Regions from separate parts of the Pseudomonas sp. 2024-210 genome, predicted to be linked through region 2. Evidence: riboswitches for the same ligand, from Rfam matches in the RefSeq annotation. Region 2 holds a riboswitch; the other holds the start of a gene.

What was found. A riboswitch is a leader RNA that binds a small molecule or an ion and turns the genes downstream of it on or off. The one in region 2 is predicted to bind cobalamin.
Region 1: it holds a riboswitch for cobalamin, as region 2 does, so the genes downstream of both, cobW (cobalamin biosynthesis protein CobW) here and ACI7MX_RS17900 (CbtB-domain containing protein) in region 2, are expected to answer to the same signal.

Annotation. Positions count from the first base shown of each region.
Region 1 is NZ_JBJGEJ010000012.1:65,666-70,311, reverse strand. It holds gene cobF (precorrin-6A synthase (deacetylating)) at 1-675, shown strand, start outside; gene ACI7MX_RS16630 (SGNH hydrolase domain-containing protein) at 799-951, shown strand; gene ACI7MX_RS16625 (glycosyltransferase) at 942-2,237, opposite strand; cobalamin riboswitch at 2,336-2,535, shown strand; gene cobW (cobalamin biosynthesis protein CobW) at 2,628-3,698, shown strand; gene cobN (cobaltochelatase subunit CobN) at 3,702-4,646, shown strand, end outside.
Region 2 is NZ_JBJGEJ010000014.1:70,984-75,629, forward strand. It holds gene cobM (precorrin-4 C(11)-methyltransferase) at 1-514, opposite strand, end outside; gene ACI7MX_RS17890 (cobalamin biosynthesis protein) at 591-1,004, opposite strand; gene ACI7MX_RS17895 (CbtA family protein) at 1,001-1,702, opposite strand; gene ACI7MX_RS17900 (CbtB-domain containing protein) at 1,714-1,902, opposite strand; cobalamin riboswitch at 1,999-2,214, opposite strand; gene ACI7MX_RS17905 (response regulator) at 2,243-2,623, opposite strand; gene ACI7MX_RS17910 (response regulator) at 2,822-4,646, shown strand, end outside.

The DNA of each region.
Region 1 (4,646 bases), on a different contig from region 2:
CTGAACCGTGCCTCGGTGTTCTTTGTTCTGGACAAGGGCCAGACCACCGAGGACCTGGTCAGGCTGCGGCTGGAGATCTGCCAACGCTATATCGAGGAACCGAACTACCGCGTGGTGCAGGTCAGTGATCCTCAGCGCGACAGTGCTACGCCGTCGTACACCCAAGGGGTCGAAGACTGGCACGAACAACGGGCCGAAGTGTTTACACGTCTGATCGAGGAAGAACTGACAGAAGGGGAGTGCGGCGCCTTCCTGCTTTGGGGCGAGCCGTGCTTATACGACAGCACGTTGCGCATTCTGGATCGGGTTCGGGCCAATGGCTGCAGCGATTTTGATTATGAAGTGATTCCTGGCATCAGCAGCGTGCAAGCACTGGCCGCCCGGCATCGTGTACCACTCAATGAAATTGGCCAGCCGATTCGTATCACCACGGGGCGACGCCTGGTGGCTGAGGACCTGGACAACGTGGTGGTCATGCTCGATGCCCACTGTGCGTTTCAGGCGTTTGTCGGTGAAGACGTCGATATTTACTGGGGCGCCTACATTGGCACCGACGATGAAATCCTGATTGCCGGCAAGCTGGCGGACGTGTGTGAAAAGATCAAAACAGCCCGCGAGCAAGCCCGACAGCGCAAAGGCTGGATTATGGATACGTACCTAATCAGGCGGCCTTGAACATCGCCGACCGCCATCAAAGAGGAAGCAGACTTCTCGATTATAGGAAATTGAAGCCCGGGCCAAGCCGGGAGACATTGTTTTTTTGGCGTCACTGCGAATCCCGGAGTTGCAAGACCAGGACTGGGCCCTTGGCCAGACCGCGATCAGTGTTCGGCCTTTGATCCATTGGGCAAGCCGCTGTTTTTCGACTCCAATCATCTCAGCGGTCATGGTAACCGCGTGCTTGAACCTTCCTTCACCCAAGTGTTGCTGCACATCTGGGATCAATCCTGAAGGCGGTTTTTCGCTTCGATCCACTGCGACATGTATTGCGTACTTTTATGCTGGTGGTGTCGCAGCATTGCCCCGGTGAAGTTGTTGCGCCGGTGCTGTTCAAGCTCGGCGCGGCAGGCTTTGATGCGTTCAACCAGCGCCGGGCCGTGGCTCGACTGCAAGTACCGCTCAGCCAGCAGCTTCTGCCCGTGTTGTTGGGCCTGCTGCCAGGCCTGCGGGTTTTGGTAGAGGTCAATCGCGGCGGCAGCAATCGCGCTGGCGCTCTGTTCAATGGCCCCGGCCCACGGCAAGTCGCCGTGCATGCCTTCCGCGCCAACCGGTGTGGTCACATTAGGCGTGCCGCAGAGCATGGCATCGGCAATTTTGCCTTTGATCCCTGCGCCAAACCGCAACGGCGCCATGCAAACGCGAGCGTTACTCATGACGGCCAGCGCATCTTCGGCCCAGTTGAGCACGTGAAACCCTTGGGCCGGGTTGTGCAGGGCGGTGGCTTTAGGCGGGGTGTAGGCACCATAGACATGCAGTTGCGCGGTGGGCAGTTGCTGGCGAATCAAGGGCCAGATATGGGTCTTCATCCATAACACCGCGTCCCAGTTCGGCGCGTGGCGGAAGTTGCCAATACTCAGGAAGTGCTGACGCTGTTCATAGGGCACGTAGGTCTGCGGCACGTGGTCGACCATGAGCGGGCACCAGTGCAGCAATGCTTTGGGAACGTTGAAGTGCTCCACCAGCAAGTCGATTTCGTACTCGGAAATCATCAGGTTGAGGTCGCTGCGGTAAATCGCGGCCACTTCTCGCTGCGCCAGGTCCGCATCCGCCATGTGCTCATAGGTTTCGCGGGGGGCCGGGGCGAACAGGCTGCTGAAGTCGTCTTGCTCGGGGCTGTGCTTGAGCCGTGCCTTGAGCTGTTGCTGGCGGGCGTCACGCAGGCTTTGCAGGTCGGAGGTTTCCAGCACGCGCAATGCACCCGGGCAGTGTTTCTCGACCCTCCAGCCAAACTGCTCTTCCATCATGAAACGGTCGAACAGCACGATGTCGGGGGCCAGTTCAGTGATAAAAGCGTCAAAGCTGCTGTTATTCAGCTCGATGTTCACTTCATCGATGCCCAGTGTGGCCAGATCGGCCTTGTGTTCACCAATCCCTGCCGGGCTGCTGAAGGTGATGTGCCAGCCTTCCTGCAAAAAGCTCTCGATGATCTGCATCATGTGCCCACCCGCCGCTGAGGAGCGTGGTTCGGGCCACACGTAGCCAATGATCAGGACGCGGGTTTGCGGGGTGGACGGCATGGACAGATCCTTGAAGCGCAGAGGACGAAAAAAGGCGGCAATTAGAACACAACGCGCCCCTCGATACCGACTGGCATTGACCTGTTACATGGCACTGCGTAGCCTTGCGCTTTCGAGGTTCTTCGCACTGCGAAGCTAAGAAGGGAACGCGGTATGCCGCGGCTGCCCCCGCAACTGTAAACGGTCGATTACTGTGCAATGCCACTGCGTCATACGCGGGAAGGCGCAGAGTAGGGCGCAGCCTTTGGCTGACGCCCAGCCGTAAGCCAGGAGACCTGCCTCGTGACAGATTTTTATTTCAACCGGGCGGGGTGATCCGGTGGCGAAAACCCGCGCGCTCAGGCCCGCGATGTCGTCCCGTATGCCCGCCGCTTTGCCAAAGGGCATCCGATGAAAACACTGGCCAAAACCCCCGTCACCATCGTCACCGGCTTTCTCGGCTCGGGCAAAACCACCTTGCTGCGCCATATGCTGGACAACGCTCAAGGCCGTCGCATTGCCGTGATCGTCAATGAATTCGGCGAGTTGGGCATCGACGGTGAAATCCTCAAGCAATGCTCCATCGGTTGTACCGAAGAAGAGGCCAACGGTCGGGTCTATGAACTGGCCAACGGTTGTTTGTGCTGCACCGTGCAGGAAGAGTTCTTTCCGGTGATGCGCGAGTTGGTAGCCCGGCGTGGGGATATCGACCATATCCTGATCGAAACCTCTGGCCTGGCCCTGCCAAAACCTTTGGTGCAAGCCTTCCAATGGCCGGAAATCCGCAGCGCCTGTACGGTAGATGCCGTGATTACCGTGGTCGACAGCCCTGCCGTGGCGGCCGGTACATTCGCGGCCTTTCCGGATCAAGTCGATGCCCAGCGCAAGCTTGACCCCAATCTTGACCACGAATCGCCCCTGCACGAACTCTTTGCAGACCAACTGGCCAGCGCTGACTTGGTGATCCTCAACAAGGCCGATCTGATCAGCCCTGAGGACCTGGCCAAAGTGCGCGCCGAAGTCGCTGAAGAACTGCCACCGGCGGTGAAAGTCATTGAGGCCAGCAGCGGTCGCTTGCCACTGGACGTGTTGCTGGGGCTGGGTGCGGGTTCTGAAGACCATATTGATGGCCGTCACAGTCACCATGATCATCATCACGATGGCGATGATGACCATGACGATCACGACCACGATGCGTTTGACTCCATCTCCATCGAACTGCCGCAAGCTGAAGAGCGCCTGTTGATGGACGCCTTGAACGCGCTGGTGGTTAAGCACGGCATTCTGCGGGTCAAGGGTTTCGCTGCGATCCCGGGCAAGCCGATGCGGTTGCTGATACAGGGCGTGGGCACGCGTTTTGACAAACACTTCGACCGTGCCTGGGGCGCCGATGAGGCGCGCAACACCAAGCTGGTATTGATCGGTCAAGACCTTGACGCCGCATTGCTCGAATCCACCTTGCGTACAGCGTTGAGCGTATAAGCCATGCATTTGCTCAGGACTCAGCCCGGTGGCTTTGTATCGGACGATAACATTGCCGATTTAGGCCAGACACCTGCCGAGCTGGTGATCCTGTGCAGTGGCGATTCAAGCCTGGCACTGCTGGCCGAAGCGGCGCAGCAGTTGCCTGAAGATTATCCAAGCCTGCGTCTGGCCAACCCGATGCAGGTGCAAAACCATGGCTCGGTCGACCTTTACGTTGATCAGGTGCTCCAACACGCGAAGGTGATACTGCTGTCGTTGCACGGCGGCATTGGCTATTGGCGCTATGGCATTGAGCGCCTCATGCAACTGGCTGAACGCGGCGTCACGTTGATTCTGGTGCCGGGCGATGATCGCCCCGACCCGGAACTCAGCGGTCTAAGCACTGTGCCTGCAGAAGAGGGTGAACGGCTTTGGCATTTTTTGCGTCAGGGCGGGCGGCATAACGCGTTGCAACTCTATCGCTGCCTGGCCAGCCAATGGTTGGGGCGTGACTATGAGTGGGACGAACCACACACCCTGCCGCGTACCGCGATCTATCACCCGGCCCATTCCAGCCCGCAGCTCACGCATTGGCAAGCCGACTGGCTGGCCGGGCAACCCGTGGCCGCAGTGTTGTTCTATCGCTCTCACTTGCAAGCGGCCAACACCGCGTTTGTCGACGTGTTTTGCCAACGTTTGCAGGCCGCGGGGCTCAATCCCTTGCCCATCGCGGTGGCCAGCCTCAAAGAGCCGGGCTGTTTGGCCGTGGTACAGGACCTGCTGGATGAGGTGGACGCGGGTGTCATTCTGAACACCACCGGCTTTGCACAGTCCAGCCCGGAAGCGCCGCACCTGCGTCCGTTCCGGCGCAATATCCCGGTGATTCAAGCCATTTGCGCTCAGGATAACGAACCCGGCTGGCGTGACAGTGAGCAAGGCCTCGGCCCTCGGGACCTGGCCATGCAC
Region 2 (4,646 bases):
CGATGCTTTCAAGGTTTTTGACACCCAAGTGAATGGCCATGGTCGCTCTATGTTGCGCCAGGCTGCTCAGTTCTTCTCCAGCCGGCATCACGGTTTTTTCCGCATAGCGTGTCAAAATGACGCTTTGCGAAATGTCCGGCAATGTCAGTTCTGCCCCCAGCAGCGCCGCGCAAGCTGCCGTGGCAGTGACGCCGGGAATGATCTCAAAGGCGATGCCCAGCGCTCGCAAGCAGCGGATTTGCTCGCCAATGGCACCGTAGAGGCTCGGGTCCCCGGAGTGCACGCGGGCGACATCGTGACCTTCGTCGTTGGCGGTTTTGATCAGTGCAATGATTTGTTCAAGGTGCAGCTCGGCGCTGTTGATGACGCGTTCGGCGTTATGCCCCTGCAGCACCGCTTCAGGAACCAGCGAGCCGGCATAAATAATCACCGGGCAGCTACGGATCAGGCGCTGGCCTTTGATGGTAATCAGCTCTGGATCGCCGGGCCCGGCACCGATGAAATAGACAGTCATGGGAGTCTCTTGAAAGGGTCGTGATAGAGCTGTTCGTGAACGTTGCTCATAGTGAGGCAGGGGATTATCGTGGTTTTTACCCGGATGAAGCTAACGCAAAGGTAGCAACTGATGATTTTTGTAGGGTTATCAGTACGCTGGCCGATCCATGGCCGAGTCGTTCAGCCAGCGCCAAAGCAGCGCTTTCGGCCACGCCAAAACAACCCGTGTGCTCAAACGCTACCGTGGAGTGGTGGCTGAGCTTTGAGGAGAAAGGCGCCAATTGCTCAGCGCTGAATACCTCAAAGCTGATATTGAGTTGCGTGGCCACTTGCAGCAACCCAGGCTCGTGCTGCTTCGTGTAGATACTGGCCAAAGCACTGATCGCGCTGACGGCGATACCGGCGTTGGCCAGTGAGTGTTCTATCAGCGCAATCAAATGCTCGGCGCTGCACCCTTGTCGGCAACCCAGTCCAATCACCAGAATTGGCCCCGCGACTGACTCAGTCACGCTGAGTACTGACCCTCAGGTTTACGACGGAACAACCAGGCGCTGATCACCCCCAACGCCAGCCAGAAGACGAAGTTGGTCAGTTGCGCAGCTACTTTAAACTGGGATTCAAGCGCTTGCGGAGCCAGGCTTGAGTGAACCAAAGGCTGAGGAGCGCCGAAGATATGCGGCACCGCCAAAATCGCAACACCAAGAACCTTGAGTGCCCAATGCTTGCCGAACACCAGCAGAGCAATGCCCACCGCAGTGGACGCAGCCGTCGTGACCCACCATAGCTGACGCTGCAACAAGTCGGCGGCGGCTGTGCCCGGCAGTTCCGGCGGCAAACCCATTGTCGGTGCCAGACAGAACACGGCATAGCCGGCCAGCCCCCAGAGCAGGCCCTGAGACGTGCGGGTGGGCGCACGCAAGGTGTACAGGCCCGCCAGCATCAAGGCGAAACCGACCGCAACGACCAAGTTTCCACCCGCGGTGGACAGCACGCGTTGCCAGCCATCTTCCGGCTCCCAGGCCTGGGCGTCATGTTCATGGGCGGGCATGGCTATGTCGGCATGGGCATGGATTTCGCTTGCAGCCGGCTTTTCAAAGGTTTCTGCTTGAAGAATCAGGGGGGCGACCCAAAAACTTTGTAGCAGTGTCAGCAACAGGGCGGCCAGCAAGCCGGTAAAGCCTGCCGTTTGAGCGATCCGCTTAATCATGGCAGGCACTCTCAATGGCACGGAAATGCAGAGCTGTGACGGGTGTCATGGGCTGCGTTGTGAACCGCATCGATGTGTGAGAAACCGGCAAAGTAAACGAGGAAGGCCCCCAGCACAGCGGCGCCAACAGCGGCAACAATGCGTTGGCTTTGAGTGGTAGGGGTAGCAACTGCATGGGTGCGACTGGTGCGGATGGACATGGCGCTTGCCTCAGGGCTGGCAGCGGGCATGAAAGCGCAAGAAAACCCCGCGAACGAGGCTCGCAGGGTTCAACAGCGCCCGCCCACCGCGGGTTTGTTATTCAAAGAGAACCAGGCCGGTCTCCGGGCTTGCGAGGGGCTCAAAAGGCTTGAACCTGTAAACATCTCCTTCCCACGCACAGGGCGCAGTGGCTTTGATGCTTCTCTCGCTTACCGTTGCGGGGGCAGCGCCGGACTTGTCAGCAGATAAATGCCTGACGCACCGGTTTCCCGTTTCACCCTGTGAAGGGCACCTGATACAAGGCGCTTAGGAAAGCACAGCTATAAGGGGAAGGTCAATTCAAGGAGTGCGGCAAATCTCAGGATCAAGAATGTCTTTAACCTTGTTGCGTAACTGATCGATGGAAAAGGGTTTGCCAATCAAATACACGCCTGCGGAAGGTTCAAGCGTTTCGGCCAGGCCGCTGGCGATCAGGACGGGCAGCTTTTGTCGCAACGCTTGGGCCTTAACTGCCAGTTGCTGTCCGTTGAAGCCTGGCAAACTGAAATCGGTCATCAGCAAATCTAAGCGAATGTCCAAATTCTCCAGAAAAACCAAAGCATCTTCAGCGCATTCGGCATCAATTACGTTGAACTCCAGTTCTTCAAGCACGTCTACGATCAGCATTCTGACAATGCTGTCGTCTTCAACCACAAGAATCGTGGAGGCTGTTGCGGGCATAGTCATGATCTCGTCAAAAATGTAAGCGCTGGGTTCATTTAGTGTCGCTTGAGCGTCAGCAATGCCCGCCAGAATAGCCGTGTGTAGGTTTAATTTGAATTTTTTTGTACGAAATTTCTATATTACAGATAAGAAAATGGAACTGAACATCACTAATCCTGCAAACTCCCTCTTTTGCCTACCGTACGGACTCGTCCCATGAAATCCCCCACCTCCATTGATGAGCGAAGCTTTCGCAAGCTTTTAAGTCGAAACGTTGGCTTGCCCTTGGCCGTTGGTGTACTGAGTGCCGTGCTGTTTGTGGTGATGATCAGCTATCTGCTGTCCGTGATCCGCTGGGTCGAACACAGCGATCGCGTCATTACTAACGCCAACGAATCCGCCAAGATTACTCTCGACCTTGAAACCGGCATGCGCGGCTACCTCATCACCGGCGATGAGCATTTTCTTGATCCTTACGTTGTTGCCAAACCGCAAATAGTTGCTCAATTGGAAAGCTTGCAAGAGCTGGTCAGTGATAATCCGCAGCAAGTCGACCGTGTTAAACGGCTCGAAGCATTGCAGAAGGAATGGGCCCTTTACGCACAGTCGATGGTCGACTTGCGTCGCCAGGGCGGTGACTACAAGGCGGCCGTGCAGGCCGGTCGGGGTAAGCGTCTGACCGATGAGATACGTAAGGAATACGAGGACTTCATTCAAACCGAACAGCAATTGCGGGTGTCTCGCAGCGATCAAGTCAGCGAGACAACGGTCATCAGCATCACGCTATACCTGTTGTTTATCCTCGGTCTAAGCGGGTTTCTAGCCTATGTAGGGCGCCGTGATTTAATAAATCTTTCAAATAGTTATAAAGAAAACTTCGAGTCTTATATCAAGACGGCGGAGCGTTTAGAGCGTCAGGCGTGGTTGCGTAACGGACAGACAGAGCTGGCAGAGCAGGTGCTGGGGCGCCTGAGCCTGAATATGCTGGGGCGCAATATTCTGCAATTCTGCGCCCAGTATCTGGGCAGCGTGGTGGGCGCCGTTTATGTGCGTGAAGATCATGGCGGCCTCAAGCGAGTTGCTTCGTATGGCTTTTCTCGTGAACAGGAATCGCAGGATCAACTGATTCACAATGACGAAGGTTTGGTGGGGCAGGCGGCTCAGCAGGACCAGCTGATTCGCCTGGACAACGTGCCGCAAGATTACTTCTTCAAAGTCAGCTCCGGGCTGGGCGAAGGTTCTCCCCGCAGCGTACTGGTGGTGCCGACCAGCGATGATGATCGCGTCAATGGCGTGATTGAGCTGGGTTTCCTCAGGGCCTTGACTGAACGTGATGTTGAATTGTTCGAATTGATCGCTGACAACATTGGCACATCGATTGAAGCTGCTCGTTATCGTCAGCGTCTGCAAGAGGTGCTGGCTGAGACCCAACAGCTTAATGAAGAGTTGCAAGTGCAACAGGAAGAACTCAAGACCGCCAACGAAGAGCTTGAAGAACAATCGCAGATCCTCAAGGAGTCGCAGACTAATCTTGAGACCCAGCAAGCGGAACTTGAGCAGACCAATGAGGCCTTGTCCGGTCAGCGCGATGCGATGAACCGCAAAAATATAGAGCTCAATGAGGCTCAGGTTCAGCTGGAAGAGCGGGCTCAGGAGCTGCAACGGTCCAGCAAGTACAAGTCCGAATTTCTGGCCAATATGTCCCATGAGCTGCGCACGCCACTGAACAGCTCATTGATTTTGGCAAAACTGCTGTCTGAAAACCCTCACGGAAACCTTTCAGGTGAGCAGGTCAAGTTCGCCGAGTCGATCTATTCGGCGGGCAATGACTTGCTCAACCTGATCAATGACATTCTGGATATTTCAAAAGTCGAGGCTGGCAAGCTTGAGGTTTTGCCCGAAAACGCCAGCGTAGCGAGGGTGGTTGAAGGCTTGCGCGGGATGTTTGAGCCATTGGCCGGGGACAAGGGGCTGTCACTCAAGGTTGAAGTGCAACCCGGCACGCCGCCCATGCTCTACACCGATAGCCAGCGTTTGGAGC